DNA from 2 places in the Bordetella genomosp. 5 genome. Region 2 is predicted to be linked to the other one. Evidence: predicted binding sites of a transcription regulator. Region 2 holds the regulator's gene; the other holds the start of a gene.
What was found. The regulator FNR, encoded in region 2, switches genes on or off when oxygen is low (the NO sensors DNR and NnrR bind a similar motif). The targets are predictions, from matches to a motif close to TTGATNNNNATCAA.
Positions count from the first base shown of each region.

Region 1: a site for FNR is predicted at 4,992-5,005, ahead of CAL25_RS08720 (universal stress protein). Genes of this name have one in related genera too.

Region 1 is NZ_NEVP01000005.1:88,961-96,428, forward strand. It holds gene CAL25_RS24370 (YXWGXW repeat-containing protein) at 1-1,269, opposite strand, end outside; gene CAL25_RS08705 (DoxX family protein) at 1,511-1,918, opposite strand; gene CAL25_RS08710 (aldo/keto reductase) at 2,081-3,034, opposite strand; gene CAL25_RS08715 (class I SAM-dependent methyltransferase) at 3,441-4,199, shown strand; gene CAL25_RS08720 (universal stress protein) at 4,347-4,772, opposite strand; gene CAL25_RS08725 (TetR/AcrR family transcriptional regulator) at 5,150-5,728, shown strand; gene CAL25_RS08730 (GAF domain-containing protein) at 6,115-7,468, shown strand, end outside.
Region 2 is NZ_NEVP01000007.1:223,912-231,379, forward strand. It holds gene clpB (ATP-dependent chaperone ClpB) at 1-2,125, opposite strand, end outside; gene fnr (fumarate/nitrate reduction transcriptional regulator Fnr) at 2,560-3,288, shown strand; gene CAL25_RS13025 (hypothetical protein) at 3,324-4,433, shown strand; gene CAL25_RS13030 (2Fe-2S iron-sulfur cluster-binding protein) at 4,446-4,766, opposite strand; gene CAL25_RS13035 (NUDIX domain-containing protein) at 4,814-5,416, opposite strand; gene CAL25_RS13040 (sulfite exporter TauE/SafE family protein) at 5,564-6,328, opposite strand; gene CAL25_RS13045 (LysR family transcriptional regulator) at 6,423-7,313, shown strand; gene CAL25_RS13050 (DUF3820 family protein) at 7,365-7,468, opposite strand, start outside.

The DNA.
Region 1 (7,468 bases), on a different contig from region 2:
TTCGCGTTGCGGCGGCCGCTCGGCCTGGGGCCGTCCGGAACCTCCGCCGGCGCCGGGCTGGCCACCGTCCGGCCGGGGGCGCGACGGCCGGGCCGCGTCAGGCCGCGCCACGTCAGGCCGGGCCGCGCCAGGCCGCCCCGTGTCGGGACGGCCCTGGCCCGGGCGGTTGTCGGGCCCACGCCCCGTTTCCGGTCGCGTGGGCGAGGGCGTCGGCGCGGGCCGCGAGAAGCCGGGGTGCCCGTTGGGCAGCGGCGGCTGCGGCCGCGGCGTGAGTTGTCCGCCGTCGGGGCGATTGGGGTTGGGCCGTAGCTGGCCGTTGTCGGGACGATTCGGATTGGGGGTGAGGTTGTCGCGATCCGGGCGCTGCGGGTTCGGACGCGTGCTCCATTCCTGTCCCGGGCGGCCGCCTTGCGCGACATTGCCGCGGCCAGGCTGCCCGTCGTCCCAACGCCGTCCGTCGCGGGGGCCGCCGATCGGCCGGTCGTCGGCCATGCGCGCCGGCCCGTTGCCATGACCGTAGCGCTGGCCGCGTTCGTTGCCGGCCCAGCGCGCGTGATCGAACTGCGCCTGCGTGGGCGGGCGGTGGCGCTCGTTGCGCGCGGCAAGCTCCTGCGGGCTCGGCGCGCGCTGGATGCCGCGCGGGCCGCCGTGATAGCTGATGCGGCCGCGGTCGTAGTCGTGCACGTCGATACGGCGATCGTAGACGTACTTCACGCGGGTGACGTTGACCATGGTGACGGCGCGGTTGTAGTAGAAGCGGTCCGCGTTCCAGTAGCCGCCCACGTAGCCGAAGCCGAGGTAGCCATAGCCGTAGTTGATGCCGCCATAGAAGCCCACGTGAGGACCCCAGTAGCCGGGGTTCCAGCGGTAGTAGCTGGTGTCGTAGGCCCAGTATCCCGGGGTCCAGAGCGCGCCGGCATACGGCGCGATGACCCAGGCGCCGGGCACCCAGTAAAAGCCGATGGCATTGCGGGCCCAGTAACCGGGCACCCAGATATAGCCATCTCCCGGCACCGGAGGCTGCTGATAGGCCGGCAGCGGCGGCGGGGCTTCCTGAGAGATGGACACCGGCGCCATGTTGGCGGTGGCCGGATCGGTGCCCTGAGCCGCGGGGTAGGCGGCGTCGTAAGCGGGATCGTAGCCGGGCGCATAGGCGGGATCGGCAACCTGGGCCTGCGCGCAGGCCGCCAGCAGGGGCAGGACGAGCGGCAAGGCCAGCCGGCCGGCGTGGCGGGGCAGCGCGAGCGGGGAAAGACGAGGGTTCTTCATGGTGCGGGTCCGGGTGGCGCGCCGGCAGGCGGCGCCGAGTCTGGATGCTTCCATTAGGCCACCGTGCGCGGGCCGCGTGCATCGATGTAATGGATGAGAAACACCTTTAATCGGTGACTGGCATTGACAATTGTTGCAGCGGCGGCCGACGCGCGACGCCGGTGCGGCTCTCCTGCGCATCGACGGCGCGCATAAAAAAACCGGCCGGCGCTCGCGCACCGGCCGGTTGTCCAAGCCAGGATCAGTTCCAGCGGCCGCCGGAGCCGGCGAGGCTGAAGCGGCCCGCGCCCATGAACATCAGCGCCAGCGCCGTGAACAGGAACATGCCCTGCAGCTCGATCTGCCAGCCGCCGGTCTGGGCGTTGAGCGCCGCGATCTGATGGCTGTGGGCCAGCAGGATCGCAACCACCATGTTGACGGCGATGATGAGCGCGCCGAGGCGCGTGTAGATGCCCAGGATGATGAGCAGGGGGCCAACGATTTCGCCCACATAGGCGCCGTAGGCCAGGAAGGCAGGCAGGCCGTGCTGCGAGAGCATGCCGGCGATGCCGCCCACGCCGCTGCTCAGTTTGAACAGGCCATGCAGCAGGATCAGGATGCCCAGGGCGAGACGCAGGATCAGCTTGCCAGTGTCGTCGGATTTAATCATGGTAGGAACTCGGCTAGTAGAGGTGTTAGAGATCTGACGCGGGACGGGACAGTGTCGGGCGCAAGAGCGCGAGTCAGAGCCGGGCCTGGGTCGGAAAGTTCCGCGAAAAGCGGCTCATTATTGCAAATTCCGCGCAAGTGGAATAGCTATACCGAGGGATGGCTAACGTAGCGCTTCCAACTTGTCTTTCCACCAGCCGGGCTCCGGAATCGTGCCGCTGCCCGCCGCCAGGTTGTCGCGCATGTGGCGCACACGCGCGGTGCCCGGAATGGCACAGGTCACGGCGGGCTGCGACAACACGAATTTCAGCAGCACCTGGGCCCAGGAGCCCGCGCCGATCTCGCCGGCCCAGCCGGGCAGCGGCCGGTCCGCCAGGCGGCGCAGCAGGCCGCCGCCCCCGAACGGGCGGTTGATGATGACCGCCACGCCGCGCTCCGCGGCGAGCGGCAGGATGCGTCGCGCCGCCTCCCGGTCGTCGGCGGCGTAATTGATCTGCAGAAAGTCGAGCTTTTCCTGGCGCAGCACCGCCTCCACCTGATCGTAGGCGCTCGAGGTGTAGTGCGTGATGCCGAGATAGCGGATGCGGCCGTCGGCCTGCCACTGCCGCAGTTGCGGCAGATGGGTGCGCCAGTCCAGCAGGTTGTGGATCTGCATGAGATCGATGTGATCGGTGCGCAGCAGCCGGAACGAGTCTTCCATCTGGGCGATGCCCGCGGCCCGGCCACTGGTCCAGACCTTGGTGGCGAGAAAGGTGCGGTCACGCAGGCCCAGGCGCTGCACGATCTCGCCGGTGACGGCTTCGGCGCGCCCGTACATCGGCGAGCTGTCGAGCACCGACCCGCCGCCGTCGACCAGCGCACGGACCACGCCGTCGAGCTCGCCACCCGCGGCCTTGCCCTCGGCGGCATCGAAGCCGATGTAGGTGCCGCAGCCGATGACGGGAAGCAACGCGCCGCTCGACGGGATCCTGCGCCGCGCGAGCGCGGAGGCGGACTGCCCGTGCGCCGGCAGCACACGCGTACCCGCGGCGACGGCGCAGGCGGCGAGGCCGGCGCGCAGCAGGCGGGCGCGAGCCGGATTGGACGGCGCGTCGGCGGGGGCAGGGCGAAGGGACATGCGTACTCCTATAGGACGGCCAGTGGGCGGCGGCAGCCTGCGCCACCCCGGCGGTGCGGGCCGCGGCCACGGCGGGTGCGCACGGTGCGGCCGCGCGCGGCGCTCAGCGCAGTAGATCACGGGGGCCGCACGCTTGCCCATCCCCCAGGGCTGGCGGACTGTGCGCCAGCGGTGGCGGCTGCCGTCGAAGCCCGGGCCTGTCGTACCTGGCGCCCGGGAAGCGTCCGATCGTTTTGATGCGAGACTTAGGGATTACGCTCGAATGGTAAGCGCGGCGGGGGCGGGGGGTAGCGTGCGTAACAGGTCTGGGGCACCATGTGGCCCGCGCGATCCGCACGGGATGCGCAGCGGGGCCGGCGATCCGGGCCCGCTCAACCCTCCGCCACCCGAGAGCCTGTCAGACCCGATGTCGTCTTCGTCTTCATCCTCGTTTGCCTCGACCCATCACGACGCCGGTGGCCGCCACAAGATCAAGCCGTACCATGCGACGGTGTTGTCCATCCTCGGCGAGATGGGCGCGCAACGGGTGCTCGATGCACCGTGCGGCCAAGGCTGGCTCGGCCAGGCGCTCAAGCAGCAGGGGCGCTCGCTGCACCTCGACGGCCTGGGGCTGTGGGAGTTTCCGGAAGCCGATGACGGCTACGCCAGCGCCCGCGAGCACGACCTCGACACGCCGCTGCCGTCGAACTGCCAGCAGTACGACGCCGTGGTCTGCGGCGAAGCCTTGCATCTGGTGCGCAATCCGGGGCTGTTGCTCGATGGTTTCGTGCAAGCGGTACGGCCCGGCGGCAGGATCATCATCACGACGCCGAATACCTGGAATCTGGCCAGCCGGCTGCAGTATTTCCTGCGCGGCTATCACTCGGGATTCCGCCCGTGCGTCGGGCTGAAGCGCGGCGACTATATCCCGTACTTTCCGTTTTCGTTCCCGCAGCTGCACCTGTTCCTGGATAGCGCCGGCCTGCAGGATATCCAGCTGCACGAGGTGAACGAACCCAAGCCGCGCCGCATGCGCGAACGGCTGCTGGCACTGCCGGCCAAGATGTACCTGTCCGGACGCCGCCGGCGCGCGGCCGACGCATACGAGCGCGATTACTGGACCCAGGCCGCGCGCGACCAGGCGCTGCACGGGCGTTGGCTCGTGATGTCAGGGAAAAAAGGGTAAACAAAAAGGGTTAGGGCCCCCACGCTGCGCCTTCGGCTTGCTGCCCCCCCCGGGGGGCGTTTTGTATGGCCTGGCTGAAAATAGCCCCGGCCGCGCCGATCCCGCGCGTGCCGGGGCTGTGCGCATCGTCGCGATGCGCGCGGCTGTTTACTTGATGAGGGTGACCGGCACTTCGGCCACGTGGATCACCTTGCGCGCCACGGAGCCGAGCACCAGGCCGGCGACGGCGCCCAGGCCGCGCGTGCCCATCACGATGCGGTCGCAGCCGTGTTCTTTGGCGGCGGTGGCGATGGTTTCGCCCAGCTGGCCGCTGCGCATTTCCGATTTGTACGACACGCCGCTCGCCTCGGCGCGCTTGACGGCTTCTTCGAGCGCGGTCTTGGCCTCGGCGGCGTAGTACTCGTCGATCTCGTTATTGCGCAGGAACATCTTGGCGTGGCCGGACACGATGGGCACCTGCACGTTGAGCAGGTAGAGCTCGGCGCTGGCACTGTCTTTCGCCATGGCGATGGCGTTGTCGAGCGCTCGCAGGGAGCAGTCCGAACCGTCGATGGGAACCAGGATCTTGAGCATGATGGTCTCTTCCTTAGTATGCGGCGGGGTCGCCGGCGGGCGCCCCGTGCGCCTGCCTCCCCGCTCGTAACCCGCAAGTCCAGGATAGCAAAGTAGAAAGTTCGTGCCTTGCGCACGATCAAATAGTGTGTATCGGCATGTCGCGAGCCTTTCCGAGGCGTGCCCCGCGGGCCCGAACGGCCTCGGGAACGCGGTTTCGGCACACTGCTTGCGGCGCGTTTGATACAGATCAATGAATCGACCGGGCGGTCGGATTTCAATGGGGGATCACTGTAAATGCCGGCCGCTCGCCGCCCCTCATGGACACTCGCCACGCCCCCGCCTCGACACCGTCCGGCCACTCGCCGGTTCGTCGCCGGCTCCCGCCCGCCCTGCGCATGCACCAGATCCTGGATGCGGCGCTGGTGCAGTTCGCCGAAGGCGGCTATGCCGAGACGCGCATGGACGACATCGCCCGCCGCGCGGGCCTGTCCAAAGGAGGGCTGTACGCGCATTTCCGCAGCAAAGAGCGCGTGTTCGAAGCGCTGCTCGAACGCGGCCTGGCGCCGCTGCCGCTGGATGTGGCCGCGCTGGTAGATTTCGCGCCGGATCTGCGCACCCTGATCGAGCGCTTCCTGGCCCAGGTCTATGAGTGGATCGGGCAGCCCGACCGGATTCGCGTTCTGCGGCTGCTGCTGACCGAAAGCCAGCGTGTGCCCGAACTGGTGCAGCGCTGGCGTGAAGAAGCGGTGGCGCAACATCTGCGCGCCGTCACCGACATGCTGCGGCGCGCGCGCGAGCGTGGCTTGTGCGGCGATACGGTGCTGATCGAACAACCCTGGCTCGCGCTCTCGCCGCTGGTCCACGGCATCGTGCTCACGCTGACCGAGCCGCCCGGCAGCACGGCCGGCTGGATCGAGCGCCGCGACGCCCATGTCCGGCTGCTGTGCGAGGTGCTGGGCGCCACCGCGCGCTGAGCGTCGCTGCGGGCACGCTCTGCCCGGAGCGCGTGGTCCCTGACCCGCGCAGGCGCCCCCCCAACGGCGTCATCTCGCGCCCGCTATTGAGGCGCCGGCGCGCCGCCGCGCAACGCGGCGGCGAGGGTGCGCCGTGCCCGCCCGCGCGGGGGCGGCTGCCCCACTCGGTTACCATGCGGAGTCCGGTCACTGTTTCTCCGCCCTATGTCCCGCTCCCTCAGAGCGACCGCCGGTCGCTATTCCCGCATGGCACATCGTTTGCTGGCGCCCGTGGGCCGGGCAGGACTTGGCGCATGCCGTCATCCGCAATACAGTCGGCATAGGATACGAAGCACCGTTTTGGGGAGGCCGATGGGCAGAATGGTTGCAGGCGCGGGAGGGCGAGCATGCTGAGCAAGGGCGACCAGGTCAGCAATCCATGGACCGATACCCTGGCGCGTCTCGAAGACGAGCGCGTCATGCTGCAACGCATTGCCGCGGGCGTGCCGCTCGCGGATGTGCTGGCGCATGTGCTGCATGCGGTCGAGGCGCAGTCCAGTGTTCCGTTGCGCACGGCGATTTCGTTTCTGGACGACACCGGCGAGCACCTGATCGATGTCGTGGGGCCGAGCCTGCCGCAGGCCTATCTCGACACCATCGAGCAGGCGCCGATCGGGCCGACCGTGGCGTCGTGGGGCGCGGCCGCGTATTTCTGTGCGCCGGTCTATGTCGATGACATCGCTCAGCATCCCAACTGGACGGCCTGGCGCGACGAGGCGCTGGCCCATGGCCTGCGCGCCTGCTGGTCCACGCCGATCCGTGCGACCGACGGCCGCGTGCTCGGCGTCTTCTCGAATTACTACCTGACGCCGCACACGCCCTCCGCGCAGGACATCGACGCGATCGCGCTGGTGACGCGCACCGCGGCCCTGGTGATCGAACGCTACATGAGCGATCGCGCGCTGCGCCGCAGCAGCGAGCGGTGGCGCGGCATCTTCGAACGCATGCAGGAAGGCTTCTTCCTGAGCGAGGCGATCCGCGACCGCAATGGCCAGATCACCGACTTCCGCTTTCTCGAGGTGAATCCGGCGCTCGAACGCCAGAGCGGCCTGCGCGCGGGCGACACGCTGGGACGCACGCTGCGCGAGATGTTTCCGCGCGTGCCCGACCAGATCATGCAGACCTTCATCAACGTGGTGGAGACGGGCGAACCAGCGCAGTTCGAGATCGCCGTGCCCGGCCCGCGCGAAGGCTGGTACGAGGCGCGCGCCCGGCGCGAAGGGCACGATCAGCTCACCGCGCTGTTTCTCGACGTCTCCGCGCGCAAGGCGGCCGAGGCCGAGCTTTGGGAAGGGCAGCACCGCAAGAGTTTCCTGCTGACGCTGGGCGACACCCTGCGCAACCAGCAAGGCCAGCACGAGATCGAAACGACGGCCTGCGAGGCCCTCGGCCGCCACCTGGGGCTGGGCGTGTCGGCCGTGGTCGATGTCGAGGCCGACGACCGCGTGACGCTCTCGACCTGCTGGTTCGCCCACGGTGAAGACGAGCTCGAGCCGGATGCGTTGGCCAATCAGCTGAGCAGCGAATTCCGCGAAGCCGTGCGCAGCGGCAAGACCGCGTATCTCGCGCCGTTTCTCACCACCGCCACGGGCACCGCGCATCCGAGCGCGCTCGCGGTGCCGATGCGCCGGTGGGGCCGCATGGGCGGCGCGCTGTATGTGCGGCCCAGCGCCGGCGGACGCATCAAGGGCAACGACATCG
Region 2 (7,468 bases):
CGGTGAGGCGGCCGTCGTCGAGCACCTGCAGCAGCACGTTGAACACGTCCGGGTGCGCCTTCTCGACCTCGTCGAGCAGGACCACGCTGTAGGGCTTGCGCCGCACGGCTTCGGTCAGGTAGCCCCCTTCTTCGTAACCCACATAGCCCGGGGGCGCGCCGATCAGGCGGGCCACCGAATGCTTCTCCATGAACTCGCTCATGTCGATGCGGATCAGGTGCTCTTCGGAGTCGAACAGGAACTCGGCCAGCGCGCGCGTGAGCTCGGTCTTGCCCACGCCGGTGGGGCCCAGGAACAGGAACGAACCATACGGACGCGACGGATCGGCGAGGCCGGCGCGCGAGCGGCGGATCGCGTCGGCGACCAGGCGCACGGCTTCGTCCTGCCCCACCACGCGGCGATGCAGGAACTCCTCCATCTTGAGCAGCTTGTCGCGCTCGCCCTGCATCATCTTGGACACCGGAATGCCGGTGGCGCGTGACACGACCTCGGCGATTTCTTCGGCGCCGACCTCGGTGCGCAACAGGCGCGGCTTGCCGCTGTCGGTGTCCTGCTTCTCGGCGGCCTGCTCGGCGCTATCGGCGGCCGACAGGCGCGCCTCGAGCTCGGGCAGCTTGCCGTATTGCAGCTCGGCGAGCTTGTCGAACTGACCCTTGCGCTGCAGCTCGGCCATCTCGGCACGAACCTTGTCGATCTCTTCCTTGATGGCCTGCGCGCCCTGCACCGCGGCCTTTTCGGCTTTCCAGATCTCTTCGTAGTCGTTGTACTCGCGCTGCAACTTCTCGAGCTCTTCCTCGATCACGGCCAGACGCCGGCGCGACGCATCGTCGGTTTCTTTCTTGACGGCTTCGCGCTCGATCTTGAGCTGGATGATGCGGCGGTCGAGCCGGTCCATCACCTCGGGCTTGGAATCGATTTCCATGCGGATGCGCGCGGCCGCCTCGTCGATCAGGTCGATGGCCTTGTCGGGCAGGAAGCGGTCGGTGATGTAGCGATTGGACAGCTCGGCCGCGGCCACGATGGCCGGGTCGGTGATGTCCACGCCGTGGTGCAGCTCGTAGCGCTCCTGGAGGCCGCGCAGAATCGCGATCGTCGACTCGACGTCGGGCTCGCCCACCAGCACCTTCTGGAAGCGGCGTTCGAGCGCGGCGTCTTTTTCGATGTACTTGCGGTATTCGTCGAGCGTGGTCGCGCCGATGCAATGCAGCTCGCCGCGCGCCAGCGCGGGCTTGAGCATGTTGCCGGCGTCCATGGCGCCCTCGGCCTTGCCGGCGCCGACCATGGTGTGCAGCTCATCGATGAACACGATGTTCTGGCCGTCGTCCTGTGCGAGCTCCTTGAGCACCGCCTTCAGGCGCTCTTCGAACTCGCCACGGAACTTGGCACCGGCCAGCAGTGCGGCCAGGTCGAGCGACAGCACGCGCTTGCCCCGCAGGGACTCGGGCACCTCGTCGTTGACGATACGCTGCGCCAGCCCTTCGACGATGGCGGTCTTGCCCACGCCGGGTTCGCCGATCAGCACCGGGTTGTTTTTGGTGCGGCGCTGCAGAATCTGAATGGTGCGGCGGATCTCGTCGTCGCGGCCGATCACCGGATCGAGCTTGCCTTCGCGGGCACGCTCGGTGAGATCGAGCGTGTACTTGGACAGCGCTTCGCGGTTGGACTCGCCTTCGGCGGCGTTGACGTTCTGACCGCCACGCACCGCGTCGATGGCGGCTTCGAGGGCCTTCTTCTGCAGGCCGGCTTCGCGCAGGATGCGGCCGGCGTCGCTCTTGTCGTCGGCGAGCGCCAGCAGGAACAGCTCGCTGGCGATGTAGGTATCGCCGCGGCGGGCCGCCTCTTTATCGGTACGCGTGAACACGCCCTGCAGGTCGCGGCCGACCTGGACGTTATCGCTGCCCTGCACCTGCGGCAGGTTCTTGAGGGCCTGGTCGAGCGCGGGCTGCAGCCGGTTGACGGCCACGCCGGCACGCGCCAGCAGACTGGTCGCGCCGCTGTCGGCGTCGCCCAGCAGAGCGGCCAGCACGTGCAGCGGCTCGATGTAGGGATGGTCGTTACGGGCGGCCAGGCTTTGCGCGTCGGCCAGGGCTTGCTGGAACTTGGTCGTAAGTTTGTCGAATCGCATGATGGTCGTTGGCTATGAAGAGAGCCACGCCGAAGATGGATCAGCCGGCTCGATGACCTGAATATGCGGACGCGAGTGGGGTTTTCAAGACCCACTGCCCTATTTGCGTGGGGGCGTCCAGCGCCGAACTACGACTTGCACCCGGCATACACTACACGCGAGACGCGTCCCGGCACAACCCACGGCCTCGCGCGTGCGAAGCCGCGCGCAGACCACCCCGCGTCGCGTCGCGCCCGGCCTTGCGACCAAAGGGTCGCTACACATAATCCGGGCGCGTCATCACACCGCTGACACCCGGAGTCGCTACGATGGCGCCAGCGGGACTACAATGTAACGACGCTATACACATTTGGTACGCACACTCGCGTGCGCGCCAGACGTAACACCAACCGGCGGGCCTAGCTCAAAGCCGGTGTTCAAGCCTCGAGGTCACTATGCAAAAACGGGTTGCCATTTCGCCGGATGCCGCACATTGTTCGAGCTGCATGCTCGGTCACGTCTGCATTCCCGTCGGCATGGCCGCGAGCGAAGTCGAAAAGCTCGACGACCTGGTCAAGGAACGCGTGCGTGTCGAAAAGGGCAAGCCGCTGTACGAGCTCGACGCCCCGCTCGACGCGGTCTATGGCGTGCGCTTCGGCTCGCTCAAGACCCAGCTCGAAGACGCGTCGGGACAACTGCAGATCACCGGCTTTCACCTGCCGGGGGAGATCGTGGGTTTCGACGGCATGATCGAAGGCCGCCATGTCTCCAACGCCGTCGCGCTCGAAGACTCCGAGGTCTGCGTCATCCGCCTGCCCGAGATCGATCGCGTGGCCACCCATCTGCCGAGCCTGCAGCAGCAGTTCCGGCGCCTGATGAGCCGCGAGATCTCGCGCTCGCATCAGATGCTCGCCACGCTGGGCTCGATGCGCTCCGAGCAGCGCGTGGCCGCCTTCCTGCTCAACCTGTCGCAACGCTACGCCGCCCTGGGCTACTCCTCGAGCGAATTCGTGCTGCGCATGAGCCGCGAAGAGATCGGCAACTACCTGGGCCTCACGCTCGAGACCGTCTCGCGCCTGCTGTCGCGCTTTGCGCGCGAGGGCCTGATCCGCATCAACCAGCGCGAAGTGCGCATCCTCGATCACGCGGCCCTGCTCGAGCTGCTGGGCCAGGAACATTGCTGAACGCGCCGCGCACGTGCTGGCCCGCCACGGCCGCGCTGGCCGCGCTCTGCTGCGCGTGGCCAGCCCACGCCCAGCTCGCCGGCCAGCCCGCCGAAGGCCATGATCCCTACGCCGCCCCGGTCGTGCCCGCGCCGGTCACCACGCCGCCCTGGCGCCCGATCGAGCTGGGCAAACCCGGCCGACGCTATGCGTTTCCGGTCTACACCAGCAAGAATCTCCAGGAAGACGATCTGCGCGGCATCCGCCGTGTCGTGATCGTGGTCCATGGCGTCACGCGCGACGCCAATCGCGCCTTCGAATCGGTCGCGCAGCTCTATCACGCCAACCCGGAACGCGCCGACGACACGCTCATCGTGGCGCCCAAGTTCGCCAGCGCGATCGATGCCGGCTTCGGACGCATGCCGGCATGGCGTCGCGCCAGCTGGGAAGACGGCGCGGCCAGCATGACCCTGAAGGACCGCCCACCCGCCGTGACTTCGATCCAGGTGCTCGACGATCTGGCGCGCGAGCTCACGGCGCAGGGCCGGCTGCCCGCCCTGCGCGAGCTGGTCATCGCCGGCCACTCCGCCGGCGCTCAGCTGGTGCATCGCTACGCCGTGCTCAACGATGCCGACGAGTCCTTGCGCAAGACGGGCCTGATCCTGCGCTACGTGGTGGCCAACCCGTCGTCGTATCTGTACCTCACGCCGGAGCGGCCGCGCGCCGATGGCCGCGGTTTCGCCCCCTATGAGCGCGGTATTTGTCCCACTTACACCCAGTACAAGTATGGGCCGGACCAGATGCCGCCGTACTCGTCGGTCACCGATCCGCTCAAACTCGCCGCGCGATATCTGCAGCGCAACGTGACCTATCTGCTGGGCAGCGCCGACAACAATCCCGAACACCAGTATCTCGACAAGACCTGCGGCGCCGAGGCCCAGGGTGCCACGCGCTGGGCGCGCGGCACCGGCTATTGGCGCTACGAGGCCTGGCTGGCGCAGCGGCACACCGACTGGCCCGCCACGCGGCATCAGGCGCAGCAGGTCGTGGGCGTGGGACACAGTTCGACGGCCATGTTCGGCTCGACGTGCGGCGCGCGGGCCTTGCTCGGCGACACCACGTCACCGTTGCCCAAAGGCGCGCCGTGCCTGCCGATCGAGCCCTGAGACCGCGGATCTTCAGCGCTGCGCGCCGGTGAGGCGCTGGCGCGGCGCGGTCGAAGCAGGCTCGATACGCACCGCGTCGGGCACCTCGAGCACCACATCGCTTTGCGCGTGCGCCACACAGGGCAGCATCCAGCCCTCTTCGCGCTCCTCGCGCGTCACGCCGGGCCATTCGATCTCATAACGCACCTCGCCGCTGACCAGCATGCACATGCAGGCGCGGCAGGTGCCGTTGCGGCAGGAGCTCGGCAGCCTGATGCCGACCGCGCGCGCGGCCCGCATCAGGGACTGGCCCTGCGGTGCGTCGTACTGCCAGCCCGACGGCTGCAGCGTCACGCGATGGCTCGGAGCCGCCGGATCGGCGTTCCCTTGCGCCGGCGGCGTCAGGCCGCTTGCCACGGCAGGGACCACGCGCCGCTCAGCGCGTTCTGCAGCCAGAGGGTGCATGTGAGCGTCTTGGCGTCGGTCACTTCACCGCGCTGACAGGCGGCGAGAAACTCGTCGACCGAGGCGCTGCGCACGTCGAGGAATTCGTCGTCGTCGAGCTGACGTTCGCCGGCACGCAGGCCGCGGGCGAAATAGATGTGGATGATCTCGGTGGAGTAGGCGATGGCCAGGTGCAGGATGCCCGCCTTGGCCCATTCGCCGGCGGTGTAGCCGGTCTCTTCGAAGAGCTCGCGCTTGGCGCAGGCGAGCGGGTCTTCGCCCGGATCGAGCTTGCCGGCCGGAAACTCCGTCATCACCTGGCCCACCGGGTAGCGGAACTGGCGCTCCAGCAGAATGCGGCCGTCGTCGAGCAGGGGAATGATCACGACCGCGCCCGGATGCACCACGTATTCGCGCGAGGCGACGTTGCCGTTGGGCAACCGCACCATGTCGTTCTTGATGTGCAGGAAACGGCCGCGATAGACGGACTCGCTGGATTCCAGGGTTTCGGTGAGGTGGCCCTCGGGGGCCTGACTGAGGTCGAGATGCGAATCGGACATGGAAAGCCTGACAGGGAGATGCGAGCCGTCATCTTATTGCACGGCCCGACCGCGCGACAAAAAAAGCGGGGTATCGAGGTCCGCAAGCGGAACGCGATACCCCATGCCGATGCACCTCGCTGCGTGTTCGCCGTCGGCCAGCAGCCTTCAGCCTGCGAACAGGAGGTGTCCCCCCAGCAAAAACAAAGCGATGAAGAAGCCGCGCTTGAACGCCTTTTCGCTGACGCGCTGGCGCAGCCAGCCACCGAGCGCCATGCCGGCGAGCGCCGGCAGCACGGCGAGCACCGAGGCGCTGGCCTCGCCCGTGCCCAGCGCGCCGCTGTAGATCAGGCCGCCCGCCATCGCGAGCGTGGACACCATGAAGGAAATGCCCATCGCCTGCACGAGCGCGTTGCGGTCGAGGCCGAGCGCCTGCAGGTAAGGCACCACCGGCACCACGAAGACGCCGGTGGCCGCCGTGACGAGGCCGGTGGCGCCGCCCACGAGCGGGCCCAGCCAGGGCTCGGCCCGAGGCGGCACCTGCATCCGCACGGCCGCCAGCCCCAGCGCCGCGTACAGCAGCAGCGCACAGCCCAGCAGGCTGGACGCCCCCTCGACCGCGGTGCCGGCGAGCCAATAGGCGCCCAGGGCGTTGCCCACGCAGATCGCGATCAGCATGGGCCCGAGCCGGCGCAGCAGCATCCAGAACTGGCCGCCCACCAGGCATTGCCAGACGTTGGTGACCAGCGAGGGCACGATCAGCAGCGCGGCAGCCTGCGGCGCGGGCATAGCCAGACTCAACAGTCCGATCGCGACGGTGGGCAGACCCAGGCCGATGCAACCCTTGACGGTGCCGGCCAGCAGGAACGCGCCCAGCACCATCGCGGAGAGGGCCGGGCCGGCGTTTTCATAGAATTCGGTGAGTGCATGCATGGCCGCATCTTGCGCCCCGCGCCACGGTTTGAAAATGCGCAATAAACTGAGTCTGCCTTCGGCTTTTCCGTAGGCAGCACCTTCAGAGACCGCCATGCATTTCGACCTGACCGATCTGCGCCTGTTCCTGCACATCGTCGATGCCGGCAGCATCACCGCCGGCGCGGCGCTGTCCCACCTGGCGCTGCCGTCGGCCAGCGCGCGGCTGCGTGCCCTCGAGACCTCGGTCGGCACCGCGCTGGTCACGCGCGAGCGCCGCGGCGTCACGCCCACGCCGGCCGGCGTCGCGCTGGCCCACCATGCGCGCGGCCTGCTGCAACAGGTCAACCGGATGGAAGAGGATCTGGGCGAGTACGCGCTCGGCTTCAAGGGTCAGGTGCGGCTGTGGTGCAACACCGCCGTCATGTCGGAATTCCTGCCGGATCCGCTGGCCGACTTCCTGCGCGCCTATCCGAACGTGGACGTGGAACTGCAGGAGCAGCCCAGCTATCGCATCGTGCCCGCGGTCTCGCAGGGCGTGGCCGATGTGGGCATCCTGTCGAACGCCGTCGACCTGAGCGGTCTGGACGTGCTGCCGTTTCGCGATGACCGCCTGGTGCTGCTGGTGCCGCCCGACCATGAACTGGCCCGGCGCGACGCCCCCGTGCGCTTCGTGGAAACGCTGCGCCACGACTACGTGGGCCTGGAGACCGCCAGCGCGCTGTCGGCCCACCTCGACGACCAGGCCGCGCGCGCCGGCCAGCGCCTGCGAGCGCGGGTGCGGCTGCGCACGTTCTCGGCGGTGCTGCGCATGGTGGAGCGCGGCGTGGGGGTGGCGGTCTTGCCGAACTCGTCGGCCCAGCGGCTGCGCCGCACGGCGCGGGTCAGGCGGCTCGAACTGACCGATCCCTGGGCCAACCGGCAACTGGTGCTGTGCGTGCGGGGGCTCGCGCAGTCGCCGGGGTATGTGCAGGCGCTGGTCGACACCTTGCGTCGGCCCGCGTAATCGGCTGGTCGAACCCGGACCGCGCCCGGGCGCGGGCGCGGTGGCGCAGCCTCAGGCGGGTGGCCCCGCCGGCTTGCCGCCCTCGCGCAGGGGGTCGAGCAGAGGCCGCAGATTGTTGTGGTCGAGCTCGTACATGAGCGCGAGCAGGCGGCCGA